2 regions of the Sphingopyxis sp. USTB-05 genome follow, and region 2 is predicted to be linked to the other one. Evidence: riboswitches for the same ligand, from Rfam matches in the RefSeq annotation. Region 2 holds a riboswitch; the other holds the start of a gene.
What was found. Region 2 has a riboswitch for cobalamin ahead of KEC45_RS17175 (TonB-dependent siderophore receptor). Riboswitches for the same ligand answer to the same signal wherever they lie in the genome.
Positions count from the first base shown of each region.

Region 1: another riboswitch for cobalamin. It lies ahead of metE (5-methyltetrahydropteroyltriglutamate--homocysteine S-methyltransferase); the one in region 2 lies ahead of KEC45_RS17175 (TonB-dependent siderophore receptor).

Region 1 is NZ_CP084712.1:3,559,436-3,563,631, reverse strand. It holds gene metE (5-methyltetrahydropteroyltriglutamate--homocysteine S-methyltransferase) at 1-1,773, opposite strand, end outside; cobalamin riboswitch at 1,890-2,108, opposite strand; gene KEC45_RS16575 (Flp family type IVb pilin) at 2,165-2,335, opposite strand; gene KEC45_RS16570 (hypothetical protein) at 2,363-2,560, opposite strand; gene KEC45_RS16565 (RidA family protein) at 2,589-3,029, shown strand; gene KEC45_RS16560 (GGDEF domain-containing protein) at 3,039-4,196, opposite strand, start outside.
Region 2 is NZ_CP084712.1:3,682,127-3,686,322, reverse strand. It holds gene KEC45_RS17180 (hypothetical protein) at 1-231, opposite strand, end outside; gene KEC45_RS17175 (TonB-dependent siderophore receptor) at 231-2,189, opposite strand; cobalamin riboswitch at 2,331-2,515, opposite strand; gene KEC45_RS17170 (S41 family peptidase) at 2,568-4,022, opposite strand; gene KEC45_RS17165 (RlmE family RNA methyltransferase) at 4,056-4,196, opposite strand, start outside.

The DNA of each region.
Region 1 (4,196 bases), 120 kb from region 2:
GTCCTGTACCTCGTCGCGGATCGCGAGCGCGATCTGGCGGCAGCTTGTCGCGCGCGGCTGATCGTCGCGGACGAAGGACCAGTTCAGGATGGTGACGGGGCCTGTGAGCATGCCCTTCATCGGCAAGTCGGTCTGGTCCTGCGCAAAGCGCCACCAGTCGACGGTCATCGCCCGCGGGCGCGAGACGTCGCCATAGAGGATCGGTGGGCGGACGCAGCGCGAGCCATAGCTTTGCACCCAGCCGGCGCGGGTGAAGGCGAAGCCCGCGAGCTGCTCGCCGAAATATTGCACCATGTCGTTACGCTCGAACTCGCCGTGGACGAGGACGTCGAGGCCGACCTCCTCCTGCCATTTCACCGCGGCGCGCGTTTCGACGCGGAGATATTGGGCGTAAGCGGCGTCGTCGATATCGCCCTTGACGTGCGCGGCGCGCGCCTTGCGGACCTCTGCGGTCTGCGGGAAGCTGCCGATCGTCGTGGTGGGGTAGGCGGGGAGGTTCAGCCGGACCTGCTGCGCTTCGCGGCGGACGGCGAAGGGGGAGGTCCGGTGGGTGGCGCCGGCGTCGAGGGCGGCGAGGCGCTGCGCCACCTGCGCGTCGTGGATCTTGGGCGAGGTCCGGCGTGCGACCGCGGCGATGCGCGAGGCGGAGAAGGCGGCGAAGCTTGCGTCCTCGCCTTCGTTCAGCGCCTTGGCCAGCGCGGCGAGTTCCTCCACCTTCTGCGCGGCGAACGCCAGCCACTGGGCGATTTCGGGATCGAGGCCGGTTTCGAGCGCGAGGTCGACGGGGACGTGGAGGAGCGAGCATGAGGGCGCGAGGATGACGTCGCGCCTGGCCGCAAGTTCCTTGAGGCGCCAATAGAGGTCGGGGAGGTTGGCGCGCCAGATGTTGCGGCCGTCGATGACGCCGAGCGAGAGGAGGACATGCGGCTGGAGCTTCGCCAGCGCGGGGGCGAGCTGATCCGGCGCGCGGACGAGATCGAGGTGCAGGCCGTGGACGGGAAGGTCCGCGACGAGATCGAGATTGTCGCCGAGGCCGCCGAAGTAAGTGGTGAGCATCAGCTTGGGCCCGCGCGTCGCGAGCCGGGCGTAGGCGCGCTCGAAGGCGGTGCGCTGGTCGCCCGTCAGGTCGAGGACGAGGCAGGGCTCATCGATCTGGACCCAGTCGGCACCAAGCGCGGCGAGGCGAGCGAGAATCTCTGCATAGGTGTCGAGGAGCTGGGGCAGCAGGGCGAGCGGCTCGACCGCCTTGCCCTTGGCGAGCATCAGATAGCTGACGGGGCCGAGCAGGACGGGGCGCGTCGCATGGCCGAGCGCCTTGGCTTCCGCAAACTCGTCAAAGATCTTGGTCGAGGCGATGCGGAAGGTCTGGCCGGCGGTGAGTTCGGGGACGAGGAAATGATAGTTGGTGTCGAACCATTTGGTCATTTCCATCGCGGTCGTATCGCCGCCGCAGCAGGCGTTCTGCGCGCCGCGCGCCATCGCGAAATAGAGGTCAGGGTCGACGGTGTCGGCTGCCCAGTCGTAGCGCGGAGGGATAGCACCCACGAGCGCCGAGGTATCGAGCACATGGTCATAGAGCGAGAAGTCGTTCGAGGGCAGGATGTCGGCGCCGAGCGCTTTTTGCCGCGTCCAGTGGAGCGCGCGCAGCCCCGCGGCGGCGGTTTGCAGGTCGGTGAGGGAGGATTTCCCGGCCCAATAGCTTTCGAGCGCGAATTTGAGTTCACGGCGGAGGCCGATGCGGGGGAAGCCGAGAGTGGCGACGCTGACAGTCATTCTTCAAGCACCTTGCAAGGAGCAAGGCGCCGGGCAGACGCGAACGCACAGGATTCCACGCCCGCGAAGCAAGGTCGGGCGCAGCCATGCATGCGGCCTGACCGGACACCCCGCCGGAGGACGTTATCTGACGAGGCAGGTCTCCTGGCTCGCGGGTCAATGCTGCGGTCTGGCCTTCCCGGTTCCTTGCCGAACCAGTGACACGTAACGACCGCCGCTCGCCGCTTACAGTTGCGGGGGCAGCGCCGGAATTGCCCCTTTGCGAGGCGCACCGGCTTCCCGTCTTAGCTTCGCGGCGCATGACGACGCGAAGAACCTCGACAGCTTTCAGGATAGAGGCCGCTCAGTGATTGTCAACAGACATATAAAGAATTCTTTATATGATGTAGGATTATCGGTTCAGCGCCTCGTCGATCGTCGTGAAGATAGATTCGAGACTGAGCCCGAGCATCTGGAAGGCGATGATGCACGCGAGCGAGATCAGCGCGGCGATCAGCCCATATTCGATCGCGGTCGCGCCGCGTTCGTCGCAGAGGAGGTTCGATGGTCGTCGGGTCCGCATGTTTCTGTTCCCTTGTCTCTGTTCCGTTCATGGTCCCGCGCGGGGAATAGCTTGGCGGGACTGCGGCTTTTCCTGCGGAAGAGGATTAATGGCCTGATAAGCGAAGAAAATCATGGTCGGTCTGTAGGGGGCCGGTTCGTGGCCGGTGACGAAGGGCTGGCCTTCGCGACCGTCCGCTGTCAGGTTCGCGGGCGTGGTTGGATCGAGACGGGGGATGCGGATCATGCGAGGGGCGATGCCAAGGATGGTGGGAATGGCGCTGGTGGCGGGGCTGTGCGCCGGGTCGGCGGGCGCGCGCGAGGCGGGATCGGTGCTGATGCCCGAAAATGCGGAAGCGCGCGCGTTTCAGGAGGCGGTGGGCTATGCCGATGCGGTGATCGCCGGCGACATCATCTATCTGTCGGGGGTGGTCGCGGCGCCAGCGAAGGGCGAGAGCGATCTGGCGCCTGGGTATGAGCGCGCTTTCAAACATATCGCCGCGACGCTGGCGCGCGCGGGCGCGAGCTGGGACGATGTCGTCGACATCACGACCTTTCACACCGACCTTGCCGCGCATATCGACGGCTTTGCGGCGGTGAAGAACAATTATGTCAAGGCGCCCTTTCCGGCGTGGACCGCGATCGGCGTGTCGCGACTGTACGAACCGACCGCGGTCGTCGAGATCAAGGTGGTGGCGGTGCGGCGCGCGAAATAGCGCGGCGGCTCAGCCGCCATTCGCGGTAAGGCGCACGGGCTTCGGCGTATAGGAGCGCACGCGGTTGCGGCCGGTGCGCTTGGCTTCGTAGAGCGCCTGATCGGCCTCGTGCATCAGTGCGGCGAGGTTGGTGCCACCGCCGGGCGTCCCGACTGCGATGCCGAAGCTCGCGGTCGGGCAGAGGCTGGCGGGGATGCGGTCGGCGCAGGCGGCCTGAAGGCCGGTGCGCACCGCTTCGGCGAGCTGGCGCGCCGACTCGATCCCCGCGCCGGGGACGAGCAGCGCGAACTCCTCTCCGCCGATGCGGCCCGCGACCATAGCTGCGGGGCCGATCAGCCGGACATGCGCGCCGAAAGCGGCGATGATCGCGTCACCGACCGCGTGATCGTGATTGTCGTTGATGCGCTTGAAATGATCGAGGTCCGCGACGAGCAGCGCGACGGGGCGCGCTTCGTCCTGGCAGCGACGAAGCGCGGTTTCGGCCTGCGCCTCGAACCCGCGGCGGTTGAGCAGGCCCGAAAGATTGTCATAGTCGGCCTGACGGCGCAGCTCGGCGATCTGGTCGATCGCAACCGCGACCATCAGGCTGATCGCCGCGACGATCGACACCATCGCCTGCGTGAACTGGACGGTGGTCCAATAGATTGACTGCTGGAAGCCGACATAATTGTCGAAACCGCCGCGTAGCGAAAGCAGGACGACGGGTCGGACGATGAGGTTGAGCGCCGAAAAGGCGGCGACCCAGAACAGCACGCGGTCGATCAGGTGGCGCTTTTCGACCGGCCAGAGCGCGATGACGACCATGGTCGCGATGATACCCGCGCCGGTGCTGATCGTCAGGATGCGCGCGGCGATGCTCGGTCGGCCGAGAAGGAACCAGACGAAGATGGTGGTGGAGACGGCCGCGGTGATGCCCATCGCGCGCCAGGGGACGGGGAGGTCGTAGCGTTTGATGATCGCGGCGGCGAAGAGCATGCCGGTCGCGAGGAAGCCGACATTCGCGGGTAGGCGCTGCAGTTCCATCGGCAACACCGGGCCGACGTCCTGGATCAGGAAGGCGAGGGCCGAAGCCGTATAGGCGGCGGCGGCATAAGCGACGTAGCGCTCGCGGCGGTTGAGCCACAGCAGGAAAAAGGCGGTGGCGAACAGGAAGCCGATGCCCGGGTT
Region 2 (4,196 bases):
GGTGCTTCCGTCGCGCGGATAGCCGAGCAGGAAGAAGCCGACGAGCTGGCTGACCGCCCACGCCATGACCATCAGCGCCAGCCCGTCGCGGCGGCGCAGATGCACCGCCGCGAGCGCCGCGAGCGACGGAAAGGGAGTGGCGCAACCGAGCGCCAGCGTCGTTATGCTGCTCGCGGCGGTGAGCAACGACACCCACAGCGTCGATGCGCTCCGGTCCGACAGCGCCGCCATCAGAAGCGTCCCCTGATGCCGGCGTAGATGCTGCGGCCGAGCGAGCCATAGCGGAACGCCGTCATATATTGCTCGTCGAAGACATTTTCAGCGCGCGCGAACAACTTCACATTGTCGGCAAGCGCATATTCGGCGCGCAGGTCGACGAGCGTATAATCGTCGAGCCGCTGTGCATTGCTTGCATTGTCATAGCTCTTGCCCGACCAGCGCACCGCCGCGCCAAGCTCGAGCCCGAAGTCGAAGCCATAGCTGGCCGATGCGTTCGCCGTCTGACGCGGGCGGCGCGGCAGCCATTTACCGAAATTTGCGGTGCCCACCGACCGGTCCTCGGCAACGATCCAGCTATAATTGCCGTCGAGCTTCAGCCCGCCGAGCGTCAGCGCAGCAGTGGCTTCGACGCCATGCGCTTCGCTGCGCGCAACGTTCGAATAATATCCGAAACGCCGCGTCGTCGGATCACCAGGCACGAAGCACATCGGGTTGGTCGTTGTTGACGAACAGCTATTATAGATGATCTGATTCTTCGTTCTGCGGTCGAACCAGGCCCCGCCGACGACCAGCTTCTGATCGAACAGATGCTGCTCGATGCCGGCTTCCCAGCCACGCGCCTCTTCGGGGTCGAGCGCGACATTCCCATACTCGCTGAACTGCTGATAGAGCGACGGCGCCTTGAACCCTTCGCCATAGCTTGCGCGCAGCACGGTGCCGGTCGAGAGCCGCCAAACCCCGCCAGCGGCGAACAACGTCTGGCCGCCAAAGCTGTCGTGATCGTCGTAGCGGACGCCGCCGTTGAGCGTCAGCCCGTCGAGCGGTTCGACGCTGAGCTGGCCGTAGACGCTCGTCAATTCGGCCTTGCCGCGCGCAAAAGCCGGGACCGGCGTCGCGAGCGAGGCGGCGGGCGATCGGCTGCGGAAATCCGACCGTTCATTCTCGACTCCGAAGATCGCACTGATGCGGTCGGTGAAATCGAAACTGCCCTGATATTCCCAGCGCTTGTTCTTGCCGTCGGCCTCAAAGCTTTGCGGCCGCGCGCGGTCGGGGTTGAAATTGTCGCGGTTGGTATCGGTGTAGGCGTAAGCAACGCGGTTGCGGAATCGCCCGCCGATAAGGTCGAAATTGAGCCCCGCGTAACCGACGAACTCCTTGTTCAGCCCATAATCATTGCTGTCGACATTGAAGCCGTCGAATTCGACCCGGCCGCTCGAATAATAGCCGCGCACCTCGGCGCTGACATTGTCGGCGAGCGCGAGTTCGGCGCGGCCGGAGAGATTGGTGTTGCGATAGCCATCGCGCTCGACACCGCCGAACGCCTTGGCATGCGAAGAGATCCCGTCGGTCGTGAAGCGCTGGCCGCCGATGCGCCAGCTCAAGGGACCGGTGCGCCCGCCGACCGCGGCGCGCGCACTCACGGTCTGTCGCGATCCTGCTTCCAGGTCGAAGCTGCCTTCGAGTTCCTTCTCGGGCGAAGCCGTCACGACGTTGACGACGCCGCCGATCGCCTGGCTGCCCCACAGGATCGACTGCGGCCCGCGGAGCACTTCGATCCGCGAAATATCGCCAGCGAGCAGATTGGTGAAATTGAAGCCGCCGCCGGTCGACGACGGATCGTTGAGCTTCACCCCGTCGATCACGACGACACTATGGTCGGATTCGGCGCCGCGGATGCGCAGCGAGGTGGACGTGCCATAACCGCCGTTGCGCGAGATGCTGATCCCCGGCGTGCGGAGCAGCAGTTCGGTAACGCCGATATCTTGCGCGCGGTCGATTGCCGCCTTGTCGAGCACGGCGACCGAAGCGGGTATCTCGTCCAGCGTCAGCGGTGCACGCGTCGCGGTGACGATGATGCTGTCGCCGTCGGCGGCGACGGCATGCGCGGTGGACGCGTCTTCGGCGGAGGCGGCGGACGACGCCGCGACGGCGGCAAGGCAGATCGAACTTCGGAAAACAAATTTCAACATTGGGTACCCCATCGACAAGGCCGCCCATGCGCACGGTCGATGCGGTTGTCCTTGGGACGCACGACATCGCCCGCGCCCATGCGCAGCCAGCTTTGTCGTCATGCGGGTTCACCCCCGTCCGCCCGGCACACCCTGTCCGCGCGAAAGACGACGGCGACGGGCAGGTCTCCTGGCTTGCGGGTCAGCGCCGGTCGGCCGCCTTCTCGGAACCGGGGTCCCAATGGCGCGTGGCCGATGGCTCGCCGCGTACAGTTGCAGGGGCAGCCGGGGTTTTCCCGTTCCCTCTTAGTCCCCGTCGCCGGGGAACCTGTCGCTTGCCGCCGCCGTTAGCCGCATTTCCGGGCCGTGGTCAATTGCTGCGATGCAGCAGGCTCGCGATCAGAAGAGTCCGGGCAATTCACGCTGTGCCGCGCTCGGCCGGTCGGGGCTCAGCATTTCGGGCTCGGCCATGATCGCGGCGCTGCGGCGCTGCGCCGCCGCGCCGGCGCTCGCGTCGGCGATGCGCGCTGTACAGGCGGTGCCCGACAGAAAGCCTATGGCGGCGCGGATCGACGCCTCGCGCGGGTCGCCGAGCGGGACACTCAGATCGTCGTTCGCGGCGCAACTGTTGGCGATCTTGGGCGCGAGCCCGTCATAATAGTCGCTCTGTCCGGTGGCGTTACCCGTTGCAAAGGCGACGACGCGCATGCGGTCGTCGCATTCGGCCTTGTCGAGCGCGATCTGGCCGACGGGCTTGCCATAGGTGTTGCTGCCGACGAGCGTCATATTGGTGCCGAGCCAGGGCAGCATCGAATTGATCACCAGCTCGCTCGCCGATGCCGTCGACCCAGAACCGATGAAGGCGATGCGCGTCGGCGCGATCGACTGGCTCACCGGGGTAAAGCGATGCTCGTCATTCTCCGCCGATTTGCTGGAACGAAAACGGGTTTGCGAGAAAATCTGTCCGGCGCGCCCCGCGCCCATCAGGTCGCCCATCAGATTGGCGGTCGAAACGAGTCCGCCGCCGTTATAGCGGAAATCGACGATGATGTCGGTCACGCCGCGTGCGCGAAAATCGGCAAAGGCCGCCTTTAGCTGGTCGTCCGCGGACGAGATAAAGGTGCGCAGGTTGATATAGCCGTAGCTGCGACCGCCCTCGGTGATGATCTTTGCACCATAGCGGTCGGAAACCGGGTCGAGCGAATAGTCGGCTTTCGTCACGGTGACATCGCGCGTGCCGCTGGCGTCGGTGATGCGCAGCACGCGGCTGACCCCGGGGTCGTTGGGGCCTAGCGCATCGGTCAGCCCCGCGGTGCCTTCGGCGTTCACGATGCTGGCGACGGTACGCAGATTGGCGTTGGTCGTGCCGATGGCGACGATCGCCGCCCCACGGTCGATCCCGGCGGCAAAGGCGGGAGCGCCTTCATAGGCTTCGGCAATGGCAATGCGCTGGTTCACCGCGTCATAGGCCAGGCGAATGCCGAAACCGGCGCTCGATCCGCTGGCGTAGAAGGCATTCTCCTCGGCGATCGAGGTGATGTAGGTGAAGAAGCGGTCCTTGTTCAGCGCGCGCGCGGGCGCGACGAGCGCGTCGATATAGGATTGGACATTGCTGTAACTCGCCGCGCTGACGCTCGCGACGTCGCTCGGGAACAGATACCATTCATCGATCACCGCCTTGGCAAAGGCCTGACGCGATGCAAGCCCGCAAGTGGGAGTCGGCGTGGGAGTCGGGGTCGGCGGGACCGTCACGGGGCCGCCGCTGCCCAGGCTTCCGTCGCCCCCGCCGCCGCACGATGCAAGCATCAGCGCGGCTAGTGTCACAGCCGCGATCGACCGTGCCGATTTGCTCATCGAAACTCTCCCCCGGTTCGACTCATTGTCCGATTATTCCGTGTCCGCGTTGCTGCTCCGGCCCTTAAAGCCCTGCGCGATGACATAAAGCTCGGGCGACCCCTTGCGGCTCGCCGGCGGTTTGGCGTGCTTTACCGTCGTGAAATTCTGTTTGAGGATCGTCAGCAATTCGCG